DNA from 4 places in the Rhizobium sp. AP16 genome. Region 1 is predicted to be linked to each of the others. Evidence: predicted binding sites of a transcription regulator. Region 1 holds the regulator's gene; each other region holds the start of a gene.

Evidence for each region. The regulator PhoB, encoded in region 1, activates phosphate uptake and scavenging genes when phosphate is short. The targets are predictions, from matches to a motif close to TGTCATNNANCTGTCAT.
Region 2: a site for PhoB is predicted at 4,406-4,422, ahead of pstS (phosphate ABC transporter substrate-binding protein PstS). Genes of this name have one in related genera too.
Region 3: a site for PhoB is predicted at 6,161-6,177, ahead of PMI03_RS12365 (esterase-like activity of phytase family protein). Genes of this name have one in related genera too.
Region 4: a site for PhoB is predicted at 5,372-5,388, ahead of PMI03_RS12870 (DUF2794 domain-containing protein). Genes of this name have one in related genera too.

Annotation. Positions count from the first base shown of each region.
Region 1 is NZ_AJVM01000063.1:137,571-144,796, reverse strand. Features, by position in the region: gene PMI03_RS17190 (aspartate aminotransferase family protein) at 1-214, opposite strand, end outside; gene PMI03_RS17185 (GcrA family cell cycle regulator) at 642-1,178, shown strand; gene phoB (phosphate regulon transcriptional regulator PhoB) at 1,266-1,949, opposite strand; gene phoU (phosphate signaling complex protein PhoU) at 1,982-2,695, opposite strand; gene pstB (phosphate ABC transporter ATP-binding protein PstB) at 2,747-3,562, opposite strand; gene pstA (phosphate ABC transporter permease PstA) at 3,577-4,911, opposite strand; gene pstC (phosphate ABC transporter permease subunit PstC) at 4,908-6,389, opposite strand; gene PMI03_RS17155 (substrate-binding domain-containing protein) at 6,474-7,226, opposite strand, start outside.
Region 2 is NZ_AJVM01000019.1:18,942-26,167, forward strand. Features, by position in the region: gene PMI03_RS10370 (cytochrome P450) at 1-356, shown strand, start outside; gene pstB (phosphate ABC transporter ATP-binding protein PstB) at 475-1,233, opposite strand; gene pstA (phosphate ABC transporter permease PstA) at 1,338-2,189, opposite strand; gene pstC (phosphate ABC transporter permease subunit PstC) at 2,201-3,172, opposite strand; gene pstS (phosphate ABC transporter substrate-binding protein PstS) at 3,248-4,219, opposite strand; gene PMI03_RS10395 (cupin domain-containing protein) at 4,556-4,900, opposite strand; gene PMI03_RS10400 (D-alanine--D-alanine ligase family protein) at 4,994-6,061, opposite strand; gene PMI03_RS10405 (O-acetylhomoserine aminocarboxypropyltransferase) at 6,171-7,226, opposite strand, start outside.
Region 3 is NZ_AJVM01000027.1:94,312-101,537, reverse strand. Features, by position in the region: gene mfd (transcription-repair coupling factor) at 1-1,872, opposite strand, end outside; gene PMI03_RS12375 (succinate dehydrogenase assembly factor 2) at 1,869-2,183, opposite strand; gene recG (ATP-dependent DNA helicase RecG) at 2,357-4,459, shown strand; gene PMI03_RS12365 (esterase-like activity of phytase family protein) at 4,502-5,980, opposite strand; gene PMI03_RS12360 (YiiG family protein) at 6,372-7,226, shown strand, end outside.
Region 4 is NZ_AJVM01000031.1:22,838-30,063, forward strand. Features, by position in the region: gene PMI03_RS12850 (ABC transporter permease) at 1-2,301, shown strand, start outside; gene PMI03_RS12855 (Bax inhibitor-1/YccA family protein) at 2,497-3,240, shown strand; gene PMI03_RS12860 (GNAT family N-acetyltransferase) at 3,359-3,916, shown strand; gene PMI03_RS12865 (outer membrane protein) at 4,217-4,840, shown strand; gene PMI03_RS12870 (DUF2794 domain-containing protein) at 4,950-5,351, opposite strand; gene PMI03_RS12875 (thioredoxin family protein) at 5,652-6,395, opposite strand; gene acnA (aconitate hydratase AcnA) at 6,660-7,226, opposite strand, start outside.

The DNA.
Region 1 (7,226 bases):
CATAAAGGTTCGACAGGTGCCAGACCTTGTCGGCCTGCGCCTTCAGTTCCGCGACCAGATGGGGATGTGCATGGCCAAGCGAATTCACTGCAACACCGGCGGCGAAATCGAGATAGCGCTCGCCTGTCTCCGTGAACAGCCATACGCCCTCTCCTCGCTCAAACCGCAGCGGGGCACGCATATAGGTGTCGTAAAGCGGCGCGGTTTCAGCCATGGCCCGTATCTCCTCGATCACAACCTTTAGGGCCAATCGTTTCCTTCAAGTGAAACGGGCCCGGAAAAATCAAAAATGCCGCCTTGCGGCGGCTGAGGCACTATTGATGTTTTGCACCGCAATGTCAACAAAACAGGCGATTTAGCAGGCGCGGCAGAGCATCTCGCGACGAGAGGTATGTCTTCAGTTGCTAATATTGCAAAAATGCCACGCTTGGACAAGCAAGTTGGGGAAAACCCCGAAATCGATTCCCCAGGAATCATGCGACTCTTGTCACGGAGTCAGCCTCACACTAGGTTAAACCTCAATTACTAGACTGCATGCGGCGGAACTAGTCACCACAATTTTTAAGCGTTTCGCGCCTCGCCCTAATGCGAGGCAATGGTGAAGGATTCTGCCATCGGAAACGCGACAGCGGAGACAGGGCATGAATTGGACAGACGAACGCGTCGAGAAGCTGAAAAAGCTGTGGTCCGAGGGTTTGAGCGCGAGCCAGATCGCGGCGCAGCTCGGTGGTGTCAGTCGTAATGCCGTCATCGGCAAGGTGCATCGCTTGAGCCTGCCGGGCCGAGCGAAGGCCGGCGGCACGGCGACGGCCGCCCGAGCACAGAAGCGCAACACTTCGGCGCCGCGCGCACCGAACTACGCCTCGCGCGTTGCAACCCGCACGGTTACCCGTCAGCAGGGCGCGACGATGCTCAAGGAAGAAGTCGAGATCGATACGGTCAACGAGATCGAATATCGTCCGGCCGCCAATGTGGTCGTTCCGATTTCGCGTCGCCTCGGCCTGACGGAACTCACCGAGCGCACCTGCAAATGGCCGGTCGGCGATCCGCTGAAGGATGACTTCCACTTCTGCGGCAATGACAGCCCGGATGCATCGCCCTATTGCGGCTACCATCAGCGCCTGGCCTACCAGCCGGTGCATGAACGACGCCGGCCGGCGGCTCAACCGCGCGGCTGAGATGCCCCATAGCTGAATGAAAGAAACGGGCCGAAAGGCCCGTTTTCTGTTTCCGCCGCTATGTTGGGTGACTGACCGGTTTCCCGATCAGGCTTCCATGGAATAACCCGCGCCGCGAACGGTGCGGATGACATCCTGCATATTGGAGAAGTTCAGCGCCTTGCGCAGACGTCCGACATGGACGTCGACGGTGCGTTCGTCGACATAGATGTCATGTCCCCAGACACCGTCGAGGAGCTGCGACCGCGAGAAGACGCGGCTCGGCGAAGCCATCAGGAATTCCAGCAGGCGGAATTCCGTCGGTCCCAACCGCACTTCACGGCTCTTGCGGTGAACGCGATGGGTCTCGCGGTCCAGTTCGATGTCGCCACAGCGCAGCACGGTGGAGAGAACCTCCGGACGGGCACGGCGCAGCATCGCCTTGACGCGAGCCATCAGCTCCGGCGTCGAGAACGGCTTGACGACATAATCGTCCGCGCCGGTGGAAAGGCCGCGCACGCGCTCGCTTTCCTCGCCGCGGGCGGTGAGCATGATGATCGGCAGGCGTTCGGTCTCCGGCCGCATGCGCAGCCGGCGGCAGAGTTCGATGCCGGACACGCCGGGGAGCATCCAATCGAGGATCAGAAGATCGGGAATGCGCTCCTGGAGGCGAAGCTCTGCTTCATCGCCTCTCAGAATGGTGTCGACCTCGAAGCCTTCAGCCTCGAGATTATAGCGCAGCAGAACGCTGAGCGCTTCTTCGTCTTCTACAACAGCAACTCTCGGAACCATGCGTCTCTGGTCTCCTTTTCCTGGCGTCTTCGTTATTCCGTCACCGCACCGACGGTGTTGGCGGTATCGTCTTTCGGGCGCTCGCCTTCGGGCTGGCTACCGGTCGCCATGTAATAGATCGTCTCGGCGATGTTGGTGGCATGGTCGCCGATGCGCTCGATATTCTTGGCGCAAAAGAGAAGATGCGTGCAGGTGGTGATGTTGCGCGGATCTTCCATCATGTAGGTCAGCATCTCGCGGAAGAGCGAGGTGTACATCGCGTCGATTTCCTCGTCGCGCTCACGGATCGAGACGGCCTTGTCGGGCGAACGGGTCGTATAGACGTCGAGCACTTCCTTGAGCTGGCTGAGCGCCAGTTCGGAAAGATGCTCGATGCCGCGCGCCAGGCGGCGCGGAACGCCGTGGCCCTGCACGGCGATGACGCGCTTGGCGGTATTCTTGCCAAGGTCGCCAACGCGCTCCAGATCGGCGGCGATGCGAATGGAACCCATGATTTCGCGCAGGTCGGCGGCCATCGGCTGGCGGCGAGCGATGGTGACGATCGCCTTGTCGCCGACTTCGCGTTCGGCGTGGTCGAGAACGACGTCGTCGGAGATGACCTTCTGTGCAAGGGCGGCATCGCCGTGCACCAGTGCACGAACGCTGTCGCTGACCATCTGCTCCGCCAGACCGCCCATTTCAGCAATGCGGCGCGTCAGGAACTTCAGGTCTTCGTCATAGGCAGAGAGAATGTGAGTGGAGACCATTTTTCTATCCTCAGGGTGAAACGTGTGAAGGGAGCCGCGCGCGGGATATCATCAACCAAAACGGCCCATGATGTAATCCTGCGTGCGGAAATCGTCGGGATTGGTGAACATCTTATCGGTATCGTTCTCCTCGACCAAATGGCCGAGATGAAACATTGCGGTGCGTTGGGAAACGCGGGCGGCCTGCTGCATGGAATGCGTCACGATGACGATCGTGAAGTTTTCCCGCAGCTCATGAATCAGTTCCTCGACCTTGGCCGTGGCGATGGGATCGAGCGCCGAGCACGGCTCGTCCATGAGAATGACTTCCGGGCTGACGGCAACGGCGCGGGCGATGCAGAGGCGCTGCTGCTGGCCGCCCGACAGGCTGGTGCCGGCTTCCAGCAGCCGATCCTTCACCTCGCCCCAGAGACCGGCCTTCTGCAGGCTGGTTTCGACAATATGGTCGAGATCGGCCTTGGAGCGATGCAGCCCGTGAATACGCGGGCCATAGGCGACGTTCTCGTAGATCGACTTCGGGAAGGGATTGGGCTTCTGGAACACCATGCCGACGCGGGCACGCAGCTCCACGACATCGATGGCGCTGTCATAGACATCCTGATCGTCGAGCGTGATCTTGCCGGTGACGCGGCAGGTGTCGATCGTATCGTTCATGCGGTTTAGGCAGCGCAGAAAGGTGGACTTGCCACAGCCTGAAGGACCGATCAACGCCGTGACCGTATTGACACGGATGTTCAGGTCCACACCGAACAGGGCGCGCTTGTCACCATAATAGACCGAGACGTCCTGGCCGATCATCTTGTAGGGGATCGTCGTCATCTTCCTGGCCAGTGCCTTCTCGCCTGCGGCTTCCGTCATCATGTTCATTCCGTCTTCTCCCTCTACCAACGCCGCTCGAAGCGACGGCGCAGCAGGATGGCCCCGATGTTCATCGCAACAAGGAAGAAGAGCAGGACGATAATGGCCCCGGAGGTTCGCTCGACAAAGGCACGCTCGGCTTCGCTCGCCCACATGTAAATCTGCACCGGCAGGGCGGTCGCGGGATCGAGTGGCGACGTCGGATAATTGGCGACGAAGGCGACCATGCCGATCAACAGCAGCGGCGCGGTCTCGCCGAGCGCATGCGCCAGCCCGAGGATCGTACCGGTCAGGATGCCCGGCATGGCGAGCGGCAGGACATGGTGGAACACCACCTGCATCCGCGAGGCACCAAGACCAAGCGCAGCGCTTCGGATCGACGGCGGCACCGCCCGCAGCGCCGAGCGCGTGGCGATGATGATCATCGGCAGCGTCATCAGGCTGAGCACCAGCCCGCCGACCAGCGAGGCCGAGCGCGGCAGGCCCATGACATTGATGAAGACGGAGAGGCCAAGCAGGCCGTAGACGATCGACGGCACGGCGGCGAGATTGTTGATGTTGACTTCGATCAGGTCCGTCAGCCGGTTCTTCGGCGCGAATTCCTCGAGATAGATCGAGGCGGCGACGCCGACCGGTAATGCCAGAACCAGCACGGTCAGCATCAGATAAAGCGAACCGATCAGCGCGACGCCGAGGCCTGCGGCTTCCGGACGGCTGGAATTGCCCGACAGGAACAGGCCGCTGTTGAACGCCTTGTGGAGCGCGCCGCTGGCGGCAAGCTGCCTCATCCAGCCGAGCTGTCGGTCGGAGACCTTGCGGTCCGCCTCATTCGCCGTCAGATCGATCTGCCCCTTGTTGGCGGAATCGATATTGGCGCCGGCAAGCAGCGTGATCTTCACCGTTTTCCCGATGATGGAGGGGTCGGCCATGACCTTGTCGCGCAGCATGCTTCGCGCACTGTCCGAGACCATCGCCGTCGCCTCACGCACAAGCGCGCGATCGGCGGGATCGATGCCCAGCGCCTTTACCAGGGCATCGCGGACGAGAAGAGGATAATTGGCCGCGATCAGCACCTTCGGATCGCTGGCACGCTTGCCAGTGGGATCGATTACCTTCTCGGCAAACTCGATCGGCAGGGTGATCGAGGTCTGCACGAAGGCGGTATAGCCATGACGCACCACCGACGAGACCAGAGCGATGAGGAAGACAAGGCCGAAGGTGACGGCGGCGATGCCATAGGCGCGGAACCGGCGCTCGGCGGCGTAACGGCGCTTGATGCCGATATCGCGCCGCGCCGGTGCGCCGGGCGTCAGCCCGCGCGGGATCGGCGGCTTTGCGGAGAATACGAGATCGCTCATTCGTATTGCTCCCTATAGCGACGGACGATGTAGAGCGCGTAGACGTTAAGGCAGAGCGTCAAGCAGAAGAGCGTGATGCCAAGCGCAAAGGCGACCAATGTCTGCGGCGAGGTGAATTCGAGATCGCCGGTCAACTGGTTGACGATCTTCACGGTGACCGTCGTCATCGGCTCGAAGGGATCGAACTGCATGCGGGCGGCGACGCCGGCGGCCAGCACGACGATCATCGTCTCGCCGAGCGCCCGGGAAGCCGTCATCAGCAGCGCACCGACAATGCCCGGAAGGGCTGCCGGCAAGAGGACGCGCTTGACCGTTTCCGATCGCGTCGCGCCAAGGCCGAGCGAGCCGTCGCGCAGCGAGCGCGGCACCGCCATGATGATATCGTCGGAAAGCGAGGAGACGTAGGGGATCAGCATGACGCCCATGACGAAGCCGGCGGTCAGGACGCTCTGCGCCTCGACGAAGCTCGCATAATTGCCCGTCAGCAGGCCGTTGATATCAGCGGAGATGTCACGCAGAAAAGGCCCGACGGTCACAAGCGCGAAGAAGCCGTAGACGATGGTCGGAATGCCGGCCAGCACTTCGAGCATCGGCTTGGCGAGGGAGCGCACGCGGGCCGAGGCATATTCGGCCATGTAGATGGCGGCGAAAAGCCCGACGGGAACCGCGACAAGCATGGCGACAAAGCTGATATAGAGCGTGCCGGCCAGGAGCGGGATAAGGCCAAAGGTGCCAGACGTTTGCGCGCCGGCGCCGGTAAAGCGCGGATCCCAGACGGTGCCGAAGAAGAATTCGGCGGCAGGCACCATGTTGAAGAAACGGGCAGCCTCCGACAGCATCGAGGCCGCAATGCCGAGCGTCGTCAGCACGGCAATCGACGAGGCGACGATCAGGCCACCGAGAACGACCTGCTCCACCCGATTGCGGGCGCGAAAACGTGGCGCGATGGCGCGCAGTCCATGAATGGCGCACAGAACAGAGAGGATGATGGCCGCGGCCGACATGACGACACGGCTCACATGGCGCATGCCGTTATATTTGTTGGCGGCGTCGACCATGTAGCCGGTCGGCCGGACCGCGAGCGGCACGCCCTTCTGCGCCAGCATCAGCTGGAGATCGACCGAGCCGACGGCGACGGCGGCAAGTTCCTGATTGTCGAGCAGGCGCATGCCGTGGGCGATGCTGCGCACCACACCGTAGCTGAGGTTAAGTTCGGCTTCCGGCAAGGTTTTCACTTCCTCGGGAAAGGATTTGACCACGAGGTCGTCGATCACCTGCGGGCTGATCACGAGCCAGGCGCAGATCAGCGCCAGCGCCGGCAAGACCGCCCATATGGCGACATAAGCACCGTGATAACCGAGCCGCGAATGCAGGACCGAGGACCTGCCGCCCGACAGCGCAGCCGCTCTCGTCCGCCCCAGCACGAAGGCGGAGGCGCCGATGATCGACAGGCATGACAGCAGCAGTGACACACTCATTCCCATTCCCTGGCCCATTTCCCGGCCTATTTCCCGACAAACGCCGGCGCGAGTGACCGCGCCGGCGGGCAGTCTCTTATGCGATCACATGATCTTCCCGTCCGCGACGTCCTTGCGGATCTGGTCGCGCTCGGCATCCGGCGCCGGCACCAGGCCATATTCGGCCAAGGGGCTGTCCGGTCCGATCATCTGATCGCTGGTGAAGAAGTCGACATATTCCTTCAGGCCTGGAATGACGCCGAGATGCGCCTTCTTGACGTAGAAGAACAGCGGCCGCGACACTGGATAGGTGCCGTCGGCAATGGTCTGACCCGACGGCACGATGCCACCAACGGTCGCGACCTTCAGCTTGTCGGCATTATTCTGATAGAAATAGAGGCCGAAGACGCCGACGCCATGCTTGTTGGCATTGATGCGGGCGAGCGTCTCAGGATAGTCGCCATCGATATCGACCGCGGCGCCATCCTTGCGCACCGCGATGCATTTTTCAGCCTGCTTGCCGGCATCCGGCACCGCCGCCTTGATGACATCGAGCGCCCCGGAGTCCTTACAGCCGGCGGCGAGCACCTTTTCTTCAAAGACCTCGCGTGTGCCGTGCTTTTCGCCCGGAATATATGCGGCGATCTCGAAATCCGGCAGGGCCGGATTGATCTCGGACCACTTCTTATAGGGATTGGCAACCAGCTTGCCGTTGACGACGACTTCGGCGGCGAGCGCCTTGTAGAGGTCGGTCGGCACGAATCTGATGTCGGGATTGCTCTTATCGTAAGCGAAGACGATACCGTCGTAACCGATCTTGACCTGCTGGATATCGGCGACGCCCGCCGCCTTGCAGGC
Region 2 (7,226 bases), on a different contig from region 1:
TGCGCATCTGCGCGCCGGTGCATATCTTCGACCGCTGGTGCCTGGAGCCGACGGAAATAGACGGCGTCTCCTTCCAGCGCGGCGACAAGGTGGCGATGATTCTCGCCGCCGCCAATCTGGACCCCAAGAAATTCTCCGATCCCCTCACCTTCAAGCCCGACCGCAATGAAGCGCCGAACCTCTCCTTCGGGGCCGGCATCCATTTCTGCATAGGCGCGCCGCTGGCTCGACTGGAGCTGAACGTGGTGCTGCCGATCCTGTTCGAGCGCCTGCCCGGCCTGAAGCTTCAGAAGACGCCCGAGGTCAAGGACGTCTATCACTTCCACGGCCTCGACAAGCTCGAACTGAGCTGGTGAGCTTGGCGGGCGCGAGCCTGTCGGTTCGCTCGATCATGCCCCAAAACGAAAAATGGCGCGCCAAGCGGGCGCGCCATCGCAAAATTGCCGGCAGCGGGCGATACCCGCTTTTGTCGTATCAGCCGTAACGGCCGGTGATGTAGTCTTCCGTGCGCTTCACCTTCGGCGCCTGGAAGATCTGCTCGGTCGGGCCGTATTCGATCAGATCGCCCAGATACATGAAGGCGGTGCTGTCGGAGATGCGGCTTGCCTGCTGCATGTTGTGCGTCACGATGACGATGGTGAACTCGCCCTTCAGCTGAGATACCAGCTCCTCGATCTTGGCGGTCGAGATCGGGTCAAGCGCCGAGGTCGGCTCGTCGAGGAGCAGGACTTCCGGACGCAAGGCGATGGCACGGGCGATGCAGAGGCGCTGCTGCTGACCGCCGGAAAGGCCAAGTCCGCTCTGGTGCAGCTTTTCCTTCACTTCGCTCCATAAGGCTGTTTCCGTCAGCGCCGCTTCGACGCGGGCGTCCATTTCCGCCTTGGAAATCTTCTCGTAGAGCCGGATGCCGAAAGCGACGTTTTCATAGATCGACATCGGGAACGGCGTGGGCTTCTGGAACACCATGCCGACCTTGGCGCGCAAATCGTTCAGATCGACGTCCTTGGCAAGAATATTGCGACCGTCCAGCAGGATCTCACCCCCAACCGTCTGACCCGGATAGAGATCATACATCCGGTTGAACGTGCGCAGCAGCGTGGACTTACCGCAACCCGAAGGGCCGATGAAGGCGGTAACCGCATTTTTGCGAATGTTCATATTCACACCCTTCAGAACGCGATGGCCGTTCTGATAGGTGAAATCGAGGTTCTTCACCTCAAGTTTCGCGATCATGCCGAGATCCGACTGAGAAACGGCGTCCTTCCCCGGCTGTGCGTTGACGCTCTGGAAATTGTTGTCGCTCATGTTCATGGTCTCATTCCTATCGTTCGGCGGCGTCATTGGCGGCGTCCACTCAAGACACGGGCAAGGATGTTGAGGGCGAGGATGGCAACGGTGATGATCAGCGCGCCGGCCCAGGCCAGTTGTTTGAGATCCTCGCCTGCATCGGCGGCGAGCGTATTGATGGCAACCGGCAGCGTGGCGATTGGACCGGTCAGGCCTGCATTCATGAATTTGCTGTAACCGGCCGTGAAGAGGAGCGGCGCAGTTTCACCGCTGATACGGGCTATGGCCAGCAGGATGCCGGTGAGGATGCCTGTCCAGGCGGACCGGTAGATCACCATCGTCATGGACTTCCAGCGCGGCGCGCCGAGCGCAGCGGTCGCCTCACGAAGCTCGTTTGGCACTAGCAACAGCATATCCTGCGTCGTGCGGTTGACGACCGGAAGGGCGATCAGCGCCAGCGCGAGGATGCCGGCGAAGGCAGAGTTGCCGTGCATGGGCACGACCACGGCGCCGTAGACAAACACGCCGATGATGATCGAGGGTGCGGACAGCAGGATGTCGTTCAGGAACTTGGCGGCCTCGGCAAGCTTGGTGCCGTTGGCATACTCCACCAGATAGGTGGCGGCGAGAATGCCGATCGGCGCGGCGATCAGGATGGCGCAGCCCGTGACCAGTACTGTTCCGTAGATTGCGTTGATCAGGCCACCGCGCGAACCCTGGGCCGGGATCGACATGGTGAACACGTCAAGGCTGAGCGCCGATACACCGCGATAAACCAGGGTTCCAAGGATCACGCTGAGAAAGAATATGCCGAGAATGGCCGCGATGAGGCACAAGACCATCATCACCCGGTTCTTCCCATAACGCCTCGAGACGAGGTTCTGACGAATTGCATTGTCCATGGGTTTATTCCTCAAAGCGCGTTGCCGCGACCGATCATCCACCTCGCCACCGCAAGCACGCAGAAGGAAAGGACGAACAGGAGCAGGCCGAGCGCAATCAGGCTCGACAATTGCAGACCGTCGGCGTCGCCGAAGTTGTTCGCGATCTGGGCGGAAATGGTGGTGGACGGCGAGATGATCGACGATTGCAGACGGCTGACCGAACCTATGACGAACGTGACGGCCATGGTTTCGCCAAGCGCGCGGCCGAGGCCGAGCATGATGCCGCCGACGAGGCCGCGACGTGTATAGGGGATCAGGATGTGGCGGGCCACTTCCCATGTGGTCATGCCCGTGCCGTAAGCGGATTCACGCAGCATCGGCGGCACGGTGCTGAACACGTCGCGGGAGATCGCGGTGATGAACGGCAGGATCATGATGGCCAGCACGAGGCTTGCCGTCAACAGGCCGACGCCCGGCGCCGGCGGCTGGAACAGCAGGCCGATCACCGGCACCTGGCCGATCGTCATCATAAGGAAGGGCAGGATATAGGTCTGCATCAGCGGCACGAGAATGAAGAGGCCGACGATGCCGTAGATAATGGAGGGAATACCGGCCAGAAGCTCGATGGCCGTACTGATCGGACGTCGCAGGCTGCCGGGGCAAAGTTCCGTGAGGAAGATGGCGATGCCGATGCCCAGGGGAACGGCGATCAGCATGGCGATGAGCGAACTCACCAGCGTACCGACCACGGCAGGGACAGCACCATAAATATCGGCGGGAGCGCTCCACTTCGTGCCCCAGAGGAACGAAAACCCGAAGGCCTGGAAGGTTGGCAAGGCATCGATGATGAGAACCACGATGATTGCCAGCAGCAGAAGCACGACAAGAGCAGCCGAGCCAAACGTCATAAAATAGAAAATTCGATCCTGTATCCGGAATTTTCTGGTGACGGCGCTGGTATCCAGTGCCTGGAAGCCAGCCGTCTGAGTCGCGTCAGCCATCGATTTCCCCTTGTCCTGTCACGAAAGGCGGACAGGGCCGTGCCCTGTCCGCCGTAACTTCTCAGCTAGCACAAATTACTTCGCGCCAAAGTCCTTCGTCCAGGACTTCTCGACAACCGCGGCAACACTCTCCGGGATCGCAAGATAGGACAGGGCGGTCGCGTCCTTCTGTCCGTGCTCATAGGACCACTTGAAGAATTTCAGCGCTTCTTCGTTGAGAGCAGGATCGGCCGGCTTCTTGTAGAGCAGAACCCAGGTCGAAGCTGCAATCGGCCAGCTCTGATCGCCCGGCTGATTGGTGATGATGAGGTTGAAGTTCTTGGCGTTGGCCCAATCGGCGTTGGAAGCAGCAGCCTTGAATGTCTCGAGGCTCGGCTCGATAACCTTGCCGGCAGCATTCTTCATCTTCGCGAAACCAATGTGGTTGGCGATGACGTAGGAATATTCAACGTAGGAGATCGAACCAGCTGTCTGGTTGACAGTGGTGGAAACGCCTTCGGAACCCTTGGCGCCGAAGCCGACCGGCCATTCAACCGCCGTGTTCGAACCAACCTTTTCCTTCCACTCCGGCGAAACCTTCGCCAGGTAGTCGGTGAAGTTGAAGGTCGTGCCCGAGCTGTCGGCGCGATAAACGACGGAGATCGGCGTGGAAGGCAGCTTGACGTCGGGGTTGAGGGCCTTGATGGCCGCATCGTCCCACTTGGCGATCTTGCCGAGGAAGATGTCGGACAGCGTCTTGCCGTCGAGAACGAGTTCGCCCGGCTTTACGCCTTCAACATTATAGGAAACGACGATGCCGCCGGAGATCATCGGGAACTGGGCAATGCCGTTCTTCTCGAGGTCAGCGTCGCTCATCGGCTTGTCCGAAGCGCCGAATACGATGGTCTTGTCGAGGAGCTGCTTGATGCCGGCGCCCGAACCGACAGACTGGTAGTTGACGACATTGTTCGTCGCAGCCTTGTAGCCTTCAGCCCACTTGGACAGAACCGGCGCGATGAAGCTCGAGCCAGCGCCTGTGATGTCGGCAGCCGAGGCCGAAACGGACATGGCAGCGATGAAGCCTGCCGTCAGGCAAAGCGAACGAAATTTCTGGTTCAGCATGTTAGACTCACTTCCTCAAGTGATGAAAGGATGGCGAGCAGGAGTCCGGCGCGGGGTGTCCCATCGGTTGGTAACGCCCACCTGAATCTCCTGGCGACAGTGATGCGTCTAAAGGCGCAGTGTTTCAGTTTGATGACAGTTTGGTGAAAGCCCGGTGACACAACCTGTGGCAATGGAAATGGTTATCGCGCGGACGGCACGGCAAAGACCGGCGCGCAATCGAAGCGGCACCGGTCTTCATGTTTTGATTCAACTGGCTTTGCGGCAAAATCCAAGGCGCCGTCAGAGACGGATCACATAGTCCTTGCGAGTCGTTTCAATGACTTCCCACGTCCCCTTGAAGCCGGGCTTTAGGATCATCCGGTCACCGGCGCGCAGGTGAAAAGTCTCGCCATTCTCGGCGGTTACCACCGAATGACCGGAGAGGATGTGGAAATATTCCCACTCGTCATAGACGATCTTCCATTTGCCGGGCGTCGCTTCCCAGATGCCCGCATAGAGCCCGCCATCGGCCTCCTCGGCATTCCAGGTGCGGAATTCCGGTGCTCCGGAAATGATGCGATCGTCGGCCGGTGCACCCGTTTCCGGCTCGATGCCGTCGGTATCCAATCGTAAATATGTTGTCATAAATCCCTCATGACGATCTGGAAACACTCGGTCGTAGTGCACCGCATTCGGTTGGCTTCGCGACGTTCAGGAACACCAGGCCTGAAGACCTGGCTATCGACCGCCTCTTGCAAGCCCGTGTTCGATTAGCCGGTCGACGAGCGCCGGATAGGAAATCCCCGTCGCTTCCATGGCCTTCGGGTACATGCTGATATTGGTGAAGCCCGGCATCGTATTGACCTCGTTCACCACCATGCTCATGTCCGGCCTCACGAAGAAATCGACGCGCGCGAGACCTTCGCAGCCCAATGCGCGAAACGCGTCCAGCGAGAGCTCGCGGAGATGCTGGGTGAGATCGGCAGGCAATTGTGCCGGAACGCTGGTTATGGCGCCATCCTCATCGATATACTTTGCGTCATAGGTATAGAAGCTGTGGTCCTGGCCGGTGACGATCTCGCCGGGCAGGGAAACGAACAGCGTGCCATCGGTCTGCTCCAGGACGGCGCATTCGATTTCGCGCGCCTTGACGAACTCTTCTATGAGCACCTTGTCGTCATGCTTGAACGCCTCGATGAGCGCCGCGCGAAATTCCTCGGCGTTCGCCGCCTTGCTGACGCCGACGGAAGAGCCCTGTCGCACCGGCTTGACGAAAACGGGCGAGCCCAAGGCACTCGCTGCCTCCTCAAACGATAGAGTATCGCCAGGTCTCACGGTGATCGAACGGGCGACCGGCAGGCCGGCGTCGCGCAGCAGGCGCTTGGCGATATCCTTGTCGATGGCGGTTGCCGATCCCAGGATGCCGCAGCCGACCAACGGAACGCCGACCATTCGGGCGAGGCCCTGGATGGAGCCATCCTCGCCATAGAGACCGTGCAGAACCGGGAACAGGATGTCTATCGCCGGCAGCTCGCGCGGTCCGGTCGGGTCGCCGACAGCGAGAATCCGGCCCTTACCACCCGGCAGCAGGCAAACTTCGCTCCCCGCATAAACGACCGGGTCCGGCAGCGCTCCCCCTTCCAAAGCGGTCAGCAGCCACTGTCCATCGCGGCGGATGACAATCGGCACGATCTCGTATTTGTCGACATCGATTGCTTTAATGACGTTGCGGGCGGACATGAGGGAAACATCGTGTTCAGAGGACTGTCCGCCGAAGAGGACCGCTACGCGCAATCTTGAGGTCATAGTTTTCTGGTGCTCACCGTTTCAATTCGTCGCTAAAGTTGTAGCGGACCAATTGTAACGAAATTGAGATCTCCTGGAGGCCGTGAACCGAGAAAGTAGTTGTAGCCCGTCAAACCTTCGCCAGGGCCTGCTCCAGGTCGGCGATGATGTCCTTGACGTCCTCGATGCCGATCGACAGGCGCACCACATCGGGGCCGGCGCCGGCGCCAATCCTCTGTTCGTCGGTGAGCTGCTTGTGCGTCGTCGAGGCCGGATGGATCACCAGCGAGCGGGTGTCGCCGATATTGGCGAGATGGGAGAACAGTTCCAGAGCCTCCACGAAGCCCTTGCCTGCCTCATAACCGCCCTTCAGGCCGAAGGTAAAGACGGAGCCCGCCCCCTTTGGCGAATAGCGCTGCTGCAACGCGTGGTTCGGGTGATCCTCGAGGCCGGCATAATTTACCCAGGCCACCTTGTCGTGCCCCTTCAGCCAGCGGGCGACGGCAATCGCATTGTCGGAATGGCGCTGCATGCGCAGCGGCAGCGTCTCGATGCCGGTCAGGATCAGGAAGGCGTTGAAGGGTGAAATGGCGGGGCCGAGATCGCGAAGGCCAAGGACGCGGCAGGCGATGGCGAAGGCGAAATTGCCGAAGGTCGCGTGCAGCACGATGCCGTTATATTCCGGCCGCGGCGTTGACAGCATCGGATAGTTGCCCGAGGCGGACCAGTCGAAGGTGCCGCCATCGATGATCACGCCGCCCATGGAGTTGCCGTGACCGCCGATGAATTTGGTCAGCGAATGCACGACGATATCGGCGCCATGCTCCAGTGGCCGGATGAGATAGGGACTGGCCAGGGTATTGTCGACGATCAGCGGCAGGCCGTGCTTGCGGGCAATGGCGGCAATGGCCGCGATATCGACGAAGGTGCCGCCGGGATTTGCGAGACTTTCGATGAAGATGGCGCGGGTGCGTCCGTCGATCTGCGCCTCGAAGGTGGCGGGATCATCGCTGTCGGCCCAGCGTACATGCCAATCGAAATTCTGGAAGGAATGGCCGAACTGATTGATCGAGCCGCCATAGAGACGCTTGGCCGCGACGAAATTATCGCCCGGCTGCATGATGGCGTGGAAGACAAGCAACTGGGCGGCGTGGCCGGAGGCAACCGCAAGGCCCGCCGTGCCGCC
Region 3 (7,226 bases), on a different contig from region 1:
AGTCTCGTCATAGGGGAAGCGGGCGGCGAACTCGTCATAGAGGCCATCCGGGGTGCTGAGCACCGGCGCATGCCGCGTCAGGCGCTCGGCCGCGATGCGGATCAGCGCGCCGGCCATATCCAGCAACCGCTTCTTGAGCTTGGCCTTGCGCATCTGCCATGCGCCGCCGCCGAGCTTGTCGAGCTGCGCCTCGGTGCCCTCGCCGCCGTAGCGCGACAGAAGATCGATATTTTCGACCGGCAGGAACAGCTTGGCGTCGTCGGCATATTGCAGCTCAAGACATGCATGCGGCGCACCCGCCGCCTCGATAGTCCTCAGACCGACGAAACGGCCGATACCGTGTTCGGCATGGACGACGATCGATCCCTCGTCGAGACCTGCCACTTCCGAGATGAAATCGGCGGCGCGCTTGCGGCGCTTGGAGCGGCGCACCATGCGGTCGCCGAGAATATCCTGCTCGCCGATGACGACGAAATCACCGACTTCGAAACCGGCTTCCAGGCTCAGCACGGCCGCTGCCGCCTCGCCCTTCGCCAATGTCGGAAGGTCTTTGAAAGACTCGATCGTCTTCACGCGTGCAAGGCCGTGTTCGGCAAGCACCTGCAAGAGGCGGTCGAGCGAGCCTTCCGTCCAGGCCGTGATCATTACCTTGCCGCCGGCGGCACGCCGTTCGGCGATATGTTTGACCACGGAATCGAAGACGTTGACGCGCTCTGCGTCAGCGTTTTCGGTCGCGGATCGTGCCCAGCGAGGACCCTGACGGGCCTCGATATTGATGACGCGACGAGCCTCGCCCTCGTGTTCGTTGAAAGGCGAGATGCGGATGGCGTTGAAAGCATCGAGCGCTTTGCTGAGGGTGCCGCCGTCGAGATAGAGCTGGCCTGGCGTTACCGGCTTGTAGGGCGTGCCCTGCGACATCTGGCTCTTGGCCGGCTGTCCGGAGTTCAAGCGGGCATCATAATAGTCGAAAACGAGCTTGGAGCGCTCCTCGGCGGCTTCACGCACCGTATGGTCGGTGACCAGCCGGAAGCCCCGGAGGTAGTCGAAGACCGTCTCCAGCTTCTCGTAGAACAGCGGTAGCCAATGTTCCATGCCGGCATAGCGGCGGCCTTCGGAGACGGCGACATAGAGCGCGTCGTCGCGCGTGGCAGCACCGAAAGAGGAGAGATAATTCTTGCGGAAGCGGCTGATCGTATCGGGCGTCAGCGTCACCTCGCTCATCGGGTTGAGATCGAGGGAGCGGACCTGGCCGGTGGTGCGCTGGCTGGCGGGATCGAAGCTGCGGATGCTTTCCAGCGTGTCTCCGAAGAAATCGAGGCGCACCGGCTCTTCCGTCCCCGGCACGAAGACATCGAGGATGCCGCCGCGCACGGCATATTCACCGACTTCACGCACGGTCGCGACGCGGTCGAAGCCGTTGCGCTCCAGGCGGCCGGCGATATCGCCCATACGCACCTGATTGCCCGGTCGGGCCGAAAATGCCAGGCTCTCGATCACATCCTGCGGCGCCACTTTTTGCAGCATGGCGTTGACGGTCACCAACACGATCGCCGCATGCGGCTTGCGATGGTAGGCGATCAGGCCGCTCAAGGCCGCGAGACGGCGGGCCGAGGTGTCGGAGCTGGGCGACACGCGGTCATAGGGAAGACAGTCCCAGGCAGGCAGCGTCAAAACCGGGATTTCGGGCGCGAGGAAACCGAGCATCTGCTCGACATCGGCCATGTGCTGACCGTCCGACATGACATAGGCGACCGGCTCGCCGGTTCGTGCCAGTTCGGCCAGCAGGAAGGGCTCCATGCCCGCCGGAACATGGCCAACCGTCAGCGGCTCGCTCGCCGCGAGCAGTTTCTTCGCGTCGAATCCTGGGATCATCTGGTTATCCCAAGCCTTTCCGCGACCTCTTCGAAATCTGGCTTATAGGCGGCCACCCGCTTGAAAAGCGGCGTCTGCAGATGCTCCGGCACAGGCAGCGTTCCGAGGATCCATCGGACGAGATCATTGTCTTCCTCGTCCATGATGCGCTCGAATTCATCGAGGTCGGTTTCGCTGAGCCCCGGCAACTCATTGTCGGCGAACTGACCGAAAACGAGATCCATCTCGCGGAGGCCACGATGCCAGCAACGAAACAGAATGCGGCGGCGGCGGGGATCGAGATCGGCACTGCTGAGTGTCAGCCCAGTCATCACAAAAACCTTTATGTTGATGCGTCTCTATAAAACCAGCCTTGGAAGGTGGGAACCGCTTTTTCGGAAAAAAGCGCCTGACATTCAATTTTCCGGGGAGTGTGTGCCTCGCGGAAGCCTCCGTGGCGGTCAGCTCTTGCCAAGACTACCCTCCCCGTCGCATTTTGCCGGCCATGCGACCCGCCATCCTCGACCCGTTATTTGCGTCCATTTCTTCGCTGCCCGGCGTTGGGCCGAAGGTTGCCGAGCTGCTTGTGAAGCTGCTCGACCGGGAAACCATCGACGATTGCCGTGTTGTCGACCTGCTCTTTCATGCGCCGCATTCCATCATCGACCGGCGCGAACAGCCGGGCATCGCGCGGGCGCCGCAGGGCGCTATCGTCACCATTACCGGCCGCGTCGACCGCCACCAGCCGCCGAACCCGCGCAGCAACGTGCCCTATCGCGTCTTCCTGCATGACGAGACCGGCGAACTCGGCCTGGTATTCTTCCGCGGCAAGGCGCAATGGCTGGAAAAGCAATTGCCGATCGATGAGACGGTCACCGTCAGCGGCAAGGTCGACTGGTTCAATGGCCGCCCGTCGATGGTGCATCCCGACTACATCATGCGCGAAAACGAAGCGCAGAACCTGCCATTGGTCGAACCCGTCTATCCGCTGACAGCGGGGCTCGCACTGAAATTCCTGCGCAAGACCGTCGAGGCGGCGCTGGCACGCTTGCCGCAACTGCCGGAATGGGACGACGAGGCGCTGGCACAGAAGCAGGGCTTTCCCTCGATATCCGACAGCTTCCATATGCTGCATGCGCCGCGCGACGCCGCCGATATCGATCCGCAGGCACCCGCTCGCCGCAGGCTTGCCTATGACGAATTCCTGGCGGGGCAATTGTCGCTGGCACTCGTCCGTCAACGGCTGCGCAAAGTTGCGGGACAGCCCGTCCATCCTACCGGAGACATCAGCCGGAAGATATTGGAATCCCTTCCCTTCTCCCTGACGAACAGCCAAACGGCAGCCATTGCCGATATCCTCAAGGATATGGCGGGTACCGACCGCATGCTGCGGCTGCTGCAGGGTGATGTCGGTGCGGGCAAGACGCTGGTCGCACTGATGGCGATTGCAGCCGTCATCGAAAGCGGTGGCCAGGCGGTGCTGATGGCCCCGACCGAAATCCTGGCGCGACAGCACTATGCGACCATCGCGAAATTCGCCGCCAGCGCCAATCTCTCCGTCGAAGTTCTGACCGGCCGCACCAAGGGCCGGGAGCGCGACGCCATCCTCGAACGCATTGCCTCCGGCGAGGCGCAGATCATCATCGGCACGCATGCGCTGTTCCAGGATAGCGTCAGCTATGCCAACCTGATGCTGGCCGTCGTCGACGAGCAGCATCGCTTCGGCGTCCACCAGCGCCTGCGGCTCACGGCAAAGGGCATCTCGCCACATATGCTGGTGATGACCGCCACACCGATACCGCGCACGCTGGTGCTGGCCGCCTTCGGCGATATGGATGTCTCCAAGCTCACCGAGAAGCCGGCGGGCCGCAAGCCGATCCAGACGATAACCATTCCCACCGAACGAACCGGAGATATCGTATCCCGGCTGAAGAGCGCACTATCTGAAGGCAAGAAAGCCTATTGGATTTGCCCGCTTGTGGAAGAATCCGAAGAATCCGATTTAATGTCGGTCGAGGAACGGCATGCAACCCTGGTCAAGGCGCTTGGCCCGGGTATAGGCCTCATTCATGGCCGCATGAGCGGGCCGGAGAAGGACGCTGTAATGATGGCGTTCAAGAACGGCGAAATCCGGCTTTTGGTTGCCACCACCGTTGTCGAGGTCGGCGTCGATGTGCCGGATGCGACGATCATGGTGATCGAGCATGCCGAGCGTTTCGGTCTGGCGCAGTTGCATCAGCTTCGCGGCCGCGTCGGGCGTGGTGACGAAGCCTCGACCTGCATCCTGCTCTATAAGGGTCCGCTCGGCGAGACCGGCCATGCGCGGCTGTCGATCATGCGCGATACCGAGGACGGTTTTCGGATTGCCGAGGAGGATCTAAAACTGCGGGGCGAAGGCGAGTTGCTCGGCACGCGCCAGTCCGGCACGCCCGGTTTCCGCATCGCCAGCCTCGAAGCCCATGCCGATCTTCTCGAAATCGCCCGCAAGGATGCCGCCTATCTGATCGACCGCGATCCGGACCTGACCGGCGAACGCGGCATGGCAGTACGCACCCTGCTCTATCTCTTCCGTCGTGACGAGGCGATCCGGTTCCTCAGAGCCGGATAGTTGGATGGACGCAGCGAGCGCGTCCATCCCTTTCAAAGACTATTACTTGGCAGACAGGCCGGGGATCGTGACCTGGAACACCTGGAACATGGTGTCGACATCAGCCCCACCTTCCCCCTTGTAGGCAGCGCCTACCTGGAAGCCGTCCTGAGTCAGGAAGTCGTTGTCATTGGCGACGAACAGGAAGTAGTCGTCCGGCAGCTTCGGGTCGAGAACGCTGACGAACGACATAGCCTCCCATTTTTCGGAGAGGTTGTTGCGGTCGTTCGGCGCACCGTTATGGAGACCGAAACGAGCCAGATTGGCACTGTCGTTGATGTCGATGAGCAGGCTGACCGTTGCGGGTTTCACCGAGGCATCAAGGACACCCTTCGGAGCAACCGGCGTGTCGGCATCGAATTTGCTGCCGGCAATATCGGTGGCAGTCGAGACGTCGACGATGTCGATGCTGCGATAGAGCGACTTTTCGCCTTCCATGCCGTAGCCGTTGTTGCTGTCGCGCGCCAGCATCAGGAAGCTCGTCGGCGAAAGCGCCACGATTTCGCTTTGGGCGGCGACAGCCGTCTTACCCTTACTGTTGGTGAAGACCGGCAATGGCACGACATATTCGTGCACCAACTTCAGATGCGCCAGATCGGCGGCATCGTAGACCAATGCGCGAGTGTTTTGCCGGGTCGAGCCGGAATCGCCGCCGTCCTGGCGGGTCGCCGATTGCAGCACGGCGATCAGAAACTTGCCATCCGGGGCCATCGACATGCCTTCGAGGCCCTGATTGTTCTGGCGGCCACTGGTCGGATCCTTGGGATCAGGTGCGCTTTCGCCGGGGCCAGGATTGTTCGAGGCGAAGTTCACGGCGCCATTGCGCATCGGCAGCAGCGCAGCCGGTGGCGGCGTGGCGGACATCATGCGGCCGTCGGCGGAGAAACGATAGATGTAGGGGCCGTATTCGTCGCTGATGAACATCGTGCCGTCAGGCAGGCGGACGATGGCTTCGTTGTCGAGCGAGATCTTGCCGTTCGGTGCTTCGGGCAGCGAGGGCATGCCATCTTTCGGGGAGCGAATGCCATTGGTCGGATCGAGGCCGGTGGTGTCGGCGCCCTTGTTGTCGGTCAGCAGCATGGTATCGGCGAGCTTGGCAACGACGCCCGACTGCTCCTTGCCGGCTGGCGGCGTTGCGCCTGGGGCGACCGGCGTCAGTTCAACATCGATGGTGTTGAGGCGCGGACGATAATTAGTTGTGCCGACGACGTTGTAGCCGCGATCCGGCAGCAGCCACAGCGATCCCTTATAGGAGCCATCGGCATTGCGCTCCCAGCTTTTGGCGTCGATCGACATGCCGGAACCGGAGCCGAAGGTCTCACCGAACTTGTCGCGCTGGTTGGCGGGAATGCGGCCTACAGCGACGAGGCCCTTATTGACCAGGGTAACACCGCCGACGGTAACTGAACTATCGGCAAAGGCTGTGACCGGCATGGCGAAAATGACAGTGGTGAGCGCTGCCGACAGCAGCGGCAAACTCATTGAACGCAAATTTCTCACGGCAATATCCTCCTGATGAAAACTCTTTGTGCTGGAATGGCATTCATCTGCGGATCGGTTGAAAACCGCGTCGAACGAAAATATCAGGCTCCGTCGAGCCGCCAACGTTCGACCATGAGATGTGCCCGCCTGCCCTTCCGGCAACCGGTCTAGAACGGCAATATGATAGAGACATGACAGTTTGGATCCGGCTGATGCGAACGGCGCCCGGATGATCGCCAGCATAAGGTTCCGTTGGGCGGCCGCGACATCTTGAGATTGAAACCGTGCCGTATTTGGCGTAGGTCGTTTCCTAAGTCTGCTGCGAATAGAATTTACGATGTCCTCGCAACAATTGCCGTTAACGCCATAATATAGCGAAGGGTTTCATTCCATGAAGACGTCTGCTCCTGTCGCAATTATCGCGATGGCATTCACGGTAGTGCTGGCCCTTTCGGCTTGCGACGATCAGTCGAATTCCACTGCCACCAGCAATCAGTCCTCGGCCGATACGGCATCGAAGCTGGCGAATAGCGCGAAATTAAACGACTACGTGCTCGCCTATAATGATCTCATCGGAGATTCCGGCCTGCTGGCACAATATCAGGCCTATGAGAACGCCAATATTTCGAAGAGCACGACGTCCGACAATATTACAGACGTCAGCAAAGGCTCGCTCGAACAATCCGCGGACAAATTGAAGACCGTGCGCGGCGCGAAGAGCGATGCGCCCACGGAACTCGATACCGCCGCCGACAAGCTGATCTCCGCGCTTGGTCAGGTCGTTCCCCGCCTTTCCGGCCTTGATGTCTACTACGCCAGCAAGGCCTATATGGAAGACGGGCTCGCGCGCGGAAAGCGCGAGGATCCCTTGATGCTTACCGATTTTCAGGCAGCCGCCGTCGCGCTGGAGGAGTTCCATCAGCAATTGCAGAAGGAGCTCGACCGCCGGGAACAGGCCGAGCTTGCCAAGATCAAGGAACGCGGGGATATGCCGGTCTATCAGACACGGCTTGCCCTCAGCCAGGCAAGGCAACTGGTCGATCTTCTCAATAGTTCGGAAGAGCCCGGCAAGCCTGCTCTTCAGAGCCAGATAGATGCAAAGATCACTGATCTGGAAAAGACATTGGAGGATCAGCGCACCGCCATGGCGAAGGCTAAACAGGAAGGCGGCAGCGGCGTCAATACTCCGCTTCTTGACGGCATCAACGACAGTCTGACCGGAATGGTCGGCGATTTCCGCGAGATC
Region 4 (7,226 bases), on a different contig from region 1:
CTCGAAAGCCTCGGCCAGATCTCGCGATCCACCGGCCTGCGCTCCATGGCCCGCCTGCCCGACGGCTCCGACCAGGCGCTGGTTCAGGTCAAGGCGGTCGATGGCGCCTATCCGCTCTATGGCACCTTCGAGGCCGATCCGAACCAGCCGCTGTCGACGCTGCTCGTCGCCAGGGACGGGACCTATGGCGCCGTCATCGCCCCCCTGCTTCTCGAACGGCTGAACCTCAAAATCGGCAGCGAACTGCTGCTCGGCAACACAAAGCTTCGGGTCACCGGCACGGTGAAGACCGAGCCGGACGCGGTCTCCGAAGGTTTCGGCTTCGCCCCGCGACTGCTCACCAGCCGCGAGGCCTTGCAAACTTCCGGGCTGATCACCACCGGCAGCCTGGTCGAACAGGTCTACAAGATCCGCATGGACGATCCCGCCAGCGGTCTGCGCGATATCACCACCCGCGCCAATGCGGCTTTCCCGCAGGCCGGCTGGTCGGTCCAGACCAGCAACCGGGCCGCCCCGGCGCTTGCCGACAACATCACCCGTTTCTCGCAATTCCTGACCCTGGTCGGCCTCACCGCCCTGATCGTCGGCGGTGTCGGCGTCGCCAATGCCGTGCGCGCCTTCCTCGATGCCAAGCGTACCACCATCGCCACCTTCAAATGCCTCGGCGCGCCAGCCTTCGTCGTGGTGATGATCTACCTGATACAGATCGCCCTGATCGCGCTTGCCGGCGTTGCCATCGGCCTCGTGTTCGGCGCCATCGCACCGATGCTGGCCTCGCAATTCATGGCCGAATTCCTGCCGATCTCCACCGCGCCGCAGCTCTATCCCGGCCCGCTGGCGCTGGCTGCCCTTTTCGGTCTGCTGACGACGCTCGCCTTCGCCATTCCGCCGCTCGGCCATGCCCGCGAAGTGCCGGCAACCGCGCTCTTCCGGGAACAGGGCTTCGAAGCGCGCCGCCTGCCGGGCTGGCCCTATCTGCTGACCGCTGGCCTGCTGATGGCGGCACTGGCAGCCCTTGCGATCTATACCGCCTACGACCGCCGCATCGCCGTCGTTTTCATCGTCTCGATCGCGGGTGCCTTCGTCGTGCTTCGTGCGGTGGCCGCGCTGTTGTCATGGCTTGCCCGCCGCAGCCCGCGCGTGCACTCGCCGGCCCTGCGGCTGGCGATCGGCAACATCCATCGGCCGGGCGCGCTGACCTCCTCCGTCGTCCTGTCGCTCGGCCTCGGCCTGGCGCTTCTGGTAACGCTGACGCTGATCGACGGCAACATGCGCCAGCAGCTGACCGGGCGCATGAGCGAACAGGCACCGAATTTCTTCTTCGTCGATATTCAAAGCTCGGAGCTCGACGGCTTCCGCAAGGTCGTGCAGGCCCAGGCACCAGAGGGCAAGCTCGTCGAGGCACCGATGCTGCGCGGCCGCATCGGTGCCTTCAACGGCGAAGACGTCAGCAAGATAAAGGTGCCGCCGGCCGGCCAATGGGTGCTGCGCGGCGATCGCGGCATCACCTACGCCGATACCATGCCCGAAAACGCCGCCCTCACAGAAGGCGAATGGTGGGGCAAGGACTATAGCGGCGAACCACTGGTTTCCTTCTCGGATGAAGAAGGCAAGGCGCTCGGCCTGAAGCTCGGCGACAAGCTGACCGTCAACGTGCTTGGCCGCAACGTGACGGCAAAGGTCGCCAGCTTCCGCAAGGTCCAGTGGCAGTCGCTGTCGATCAACTTCGTCATGATCTTCTCCCCCAACACCTTCAAGGGCGCACCGCATGCATGGCTTGCGACCCTGACCGATCCTTCCGCCACCTCGGTGCAGGAAGCCGCGATCCTGAAGAACGTCACCAACACCTATCCGACCATCACCAGCATCCGCGTCAAGGACGCGATCGACATCGTCAATACGCTGGTCGGGCAGCTTGCCACCGCCATCCGCGCCGCGGCCTCCGTCGCACTCATCGCCTCCGTGTTGGTGCTTGCCGGCGCGCTGGCAGCGGGCAACCGCGCCCGCACACATGATGCGGTGGTGCTGAAGACGCTCGGCGCGACGCGGGCGATGCTGATCCGCGCCTTCAGCTACGAATATCTGATCCTTGGTGCCGCCACGGCCATCTTCGCCCTCCTCGCCGGCTCGACGGCCGCCTGGTATGTCGTCAGCCGTATCATGAAACTACCGTCGACCTTCCTGCCCGACGTCGCCTTTTCGACGCTTGTCATCGCGCTGCTGCTGACGGTCGGCATCGGCCTTATCGGCACCTGGCGCGTGCTCGGCCAGAAAGCGGCGCCCGTTCTGCGCGAGTTATGAACCACGATCGGGCCGCGCCTCTTCACCGCGAAACGGCCCGATATTACATCGATTTAACCCCGCCCCAACCGCTTGGGCCTTGTGCAAAAGCCTTGAAAGCCTCATATTCTACGCAGGCATGCTGGAGCTCCGCAGCGGCGCCTGGGACGAAATCGCCCGACACCGTAATCATATCGGAGCTTAAAAGAGGAAAACATGGCTGACTTTCGCAATTACCAAAACCGGACGCCGCAAGCAGGCGCGCAGACCGGTGCGATGATAGATGAGGGCCTTCGAGCCTACATGCTCAAGGTCTACAACCTGATGGCGCTGGGTCTGGCGATCACAGGTCTGGCCGCCTATTTCGCATTCTCGCTCTCCTTCTCCGACGGCCAGATCACTGCCTTCGGCCAGGCGATCTACCAGAGCCCGCTGAAGTGGGTCGTGATCTTCGCACCGTTGGCGATGGTGTTCTTCCTGAGCTTCAGGATCAACAGCATGAGCGTGGCCGCCGCGACGACGACCTTCTGGGTCTACGCCGCGCTGGTGGGCCTGTCGCTGTCGTCGATCTTCATCATCTACACCGGCCAGAGCGTCGTGCAGACTTTCTTCGTGACCGCCGCCTCATTCGGCGCGCTGTCGCTCTACGGCTACACGACCAAGCGTGATCTGTCGGCGATGGGTTCGTTCCTGATGATGGGCCTGTTTGGCCTGATCATCGCGTCGCTCGTCAACATCTTCCTGGCTTCGTCCGCCATGCAGTTCGCGATCTCGGTGATCGGCGTGCTGATCTTCGCAGGCCTCACCGCCTACGACACGCAGCGGATCAAGGAAATGTACTATCAGGCCGACGACGTTGCCGTGGCCGGCCGCAAGGCGATCATGGGCGCCCTGTCGCTCTACCTCGACTTCATCAACCTCTTCATGTTCCTGCTGCAGTTCATGGGCAACCGCAAATAATTGCAGCGACCTGAATGAAAGTTCGAAAAGGCGGCCTCGGCCGCCTTTTCTGTTTGCCTAACCTGCACGCGCGATTTTATATCATGTCCCCAAACCGCAGATCAGGCAATAAACCCAGATGTCCTCCCGCCTTCGCCAGGCCGCCCCGAACGACCTCCCCCGGATTACCGCCATCTATCGCGACGCCGTTCTCAACGGCACGGCAAGCTATGAGCTCATCCCACCGGACGAGGCGGAAATGGCAAGCCGCTTCCAGGCGATCCGGGACAAGGGCTATCCCTACATCGTCGCCGAGGACGAGAGCGGAAAAGTTCTCGGATACGCCTATGCGTCGGCCTTCCGTACGCGACCGGCCTATCGCTGGATGGTGGAGGATTCGATCTACATTGCGCCTGAAGCACGCGGTCGCGGCCTCGGCAAGCTGCTGCTGGCAAAGCTGGTGGAGGAATGCGAAGCCCTCGGCTTTCGCCAGATGATCGCCGTCATCGGCGGTGCCGCACCCGCTTCCATCGCCCTTCACCGCGCCGCCGGCTTCGCGGAAACGGGGCTGCTCAAAGGCACGGGCTACAAGCACGGCCGCTGGCTGGACACGATGCTGATGCAGAAGGCGCTGGGCGACGGTGCGGAAACGGACCCCGATCCCTCGGCCTATCCGGGAACCCTGTTCAGCGAGTAAGGCAGTCTCTCCTTTTCCCTCGAGAAAAGACGCCGGGCCAGCCGGATAACAATGGGGCTGGGGCGAAAGCTCCAGACGATCCCAGTGTCCGGAGAAGAGCCGGATACGATCCCGCAACATTTCTCAACATTAAAGCAGCCACGGCAACATTCGATTCGCTATTTTGACGGCGATAACGCTCCGCAACCGCCGATTTCCCGACTTGTTCAGAGATTCGTTTTCCCTCGCGTTGAGGCAGGATCGCACGCCGCAACCTGTGGGCATCGCATTGGCACATATGATTTATAGAAGGAAATATATATGAAATATCTGCTCATTCCCGCCTTGCTCGCGCTGGCCTCCACGTCCGCGGTTGCCGCTGATCTGACCGAGGAGCCTGTTGCGGCTGCAGCTCCGGCTTCAGTCTTCACCTGGTCCGGCCCTTATCTCGGTGTCCACGGCGGCGGCGCGATCACCAAGGGCAACTTCAAGTTCGGCAGTGGCGACCAGTCTGAAGACTTCAAGGGCGGCTTTTTCGGCAACTTCTTCGGATACAACTATCAGTTCGACAAGGTCGTCGTCGGCGTTGACGGCAATATCGACTACAACTGGAACAATAAGGCCGTCGCCAACGCATCCAGCGTCGGCACCGATTGGTCGGGCGCGGTTCGCGGACGGGTCGGCTATGCTTTCGACAACCTGCTGATCTACGGCGCGGCCGGATGGACCGCTGCTCGCGGCTTCGCCGATGTTTCCGGCTCGGGCGACGGCAAGGTCGTCTTCAGCGGCTGGACGGCCGGCACCGGTGTCGACTATGCCTTCACCAACAACATCTTCGCCCGCGCGGAATACCGCTACAGCGATTTCGGCAGCAAGGAATTGCAGGGCGTGAAGAGCGACCTCACCGAACAGTCGATAAACCTCGGCGTCGGCTTGAAGTTCTAATTTCGACGCGACCAGGCTCCAAACGAAAAACCCCGCCCACTGGCGGGGTTTTTCGTTTGTCCATCAGCCGTTGATCACAGTCAGGACCGATTGCTCGAGATAATCGAGATCACTTCTCCACCAGCTTCAGCTGCTTGTCGAAAACCTTCAGCACCTGGCTCAGCTCGTGGCCACGCTTCAGGATCATGCCGTTGGTGTTGACCACGCTGAAGGCGCCCTGCTTGGCGGCGAGCTTCGGGTTTTTCTCGATGCGGAAGAGCGGCAGTTCACCGGAGCGCTTGAAGACGGAAAAGACCGCCTTGTCTCCGAGATGGTCGATGGCATAGTCCCGCCACTCGCCCTCGCCGACCATGCGGCCGTAGATCCACAGGATCGCATCCAGCTCCCTGCGATGGAAGGTTACCGGCAGCGGATCCCTGTTCTGCTTGTATTCCCTGAGATCAACAACGACGGAAGAATTGGTGTCGACGGAACGGCTTTCGCCGTGTCGCAAATCCGGCTGATCAGTCATCAATCCCCCAGGGGCTGGTCATGACAAGAGGATGACAGTTTGCCTCAGCCGCACCAAATTGCAAGACCGGCGGCCACTCACAAATTTTTACGCCGGAGGAAAGCATCTCCGCGCCGCCGCATTTCAGTCAAAACGACGCCCCATTTTCCGGAACTATTGGTAGCCGTTTGGCGCCGCCGCGCCAAACGGCCCGGCCGGGGGCGCGTCGACCGAACCCCAGCCCCGAATGCGTCCTCGCCGGGCACTTCATCGTGTTGCGACCTATCGGACTAAGACTTCTTCAGCCCTGGCCGAAAACGATCAGCCGTCGGAGCCGATCGTCAGCACGGTCGCGCCGATGATCGCCGCCGGATCGCCGGACGACGTGGAAGATTGCAGCAGAACCGCCATGCCGCGCCGGCCGTCCTTGTCCAGGACATTGGCAGGCAGCACGACGCTCATTTGCTTGCCGTCCCACATGCCGACGGTCTCGACGTCCGAGACCGCATGCAGATAGGCGATCTGCTGGCCGTTGTTTTCGCCACCCTTCGGCGAAACGAGCTGTTCCTTGTCGAAATAGGCAACGACCACATTCGCCTTGCCCTGGCCGGCGCCGATCTTGATCTCCAGCTCGTCGCCCTTCATCGCGGCGGTCACCGGGATCGTCAGTCCCTTGCCTTGGTGCTGGAAGTCGTCGAGCTTGACATTGATGCCGTCGAAGTCGGCACCACTCATATGGTCTCGGCCATTGATGATCGCCTGCGGCGTATAGACCCCGCTGCGGCCCATCGTCCGCGCATAGGCATATTGGCGCGCCGTATTGTCCTTGGACGCCATCGTGTCGTTCCAGCCAAGATAGTTCCAGTAGTCGACATGATAGGCGAGCGCCACGACGTCGCCCTGCCGGATTAGCTTGCGAAACGCGGCATCCGCCGGCGGGCAGGAAGAACAGCCCTGAGACGTGAAGAGCTCGACAACCCCCTTGATCTTGGCAAGCTCCTGCGCATGCAGCGAACTCGCGAGCGCGATGCCTGCCAGAAGTGAAACCGAAAATCGAAGGCGCATGCCGTTATACCTCTTTCTCAGACGCTGAAGGCGAAAGCCAATACAGCACCCTGAAATCGCCTGCCGCTTTCCAGGGTATCCGTAAAGCTCTCATCAAGCCTGATAAATCTGAAACAAGAGATAATAGCTAAGCGCGATGACTAAAAGTCACGATGGGGTGAGAGCAGGGCCTAAGGCCACCACGGCGAACACATCAGCGTGAAAAACAAGACGCCGCCGGGGAAGTTTCCCCCCGACGGCGTCCAAACATGGCCTCAATGGCTATCAGGCAGCGAGATCGCGCAGAACCGTCTGCAGGATGCCGCCATTGTTGACGTAGACGACCTCATCCAGCGTATCGATACGGCAGATGATCGGGATATCCCGGACCGTGCCGTCGCCATAGGTGACCTTGGCGATCTTGCGCTCGCGCGGCTTGATGTCTTCCAGGCCTTCGATCGTGACGACTTCATCGCCCTTGAGGTCGAGGGTGGCCCAGGTGGTGCCGTCCTCGAAGACAAAGGGGATGACGCCCATGCCGACCAGGTTCGAGCGGTGGATACGCTCGAAGGACTGGGCGACGACGGCGCGCACGCCGAGCAGGTTGGTGCCCTTGGCAGCCCAGTCGCGCGACGAGCCGTTGCCGTATTCGACACCAGCGAAGATCACGAGCGGAACGCCCTCGGCCTTGTACTGCATGGCCGCATCGTAAATCGACATCTCTTCCTTGGACGGATAGTGGATGGTGTAGCCACCTTCCTTGCCGTTCGGGCCGAGCATGTGGTTGCGGATGCGGATATTGGCGAAGGTGCCGCGCATCATCACTTCATGATTGCCGCGACGCGTGCCGTA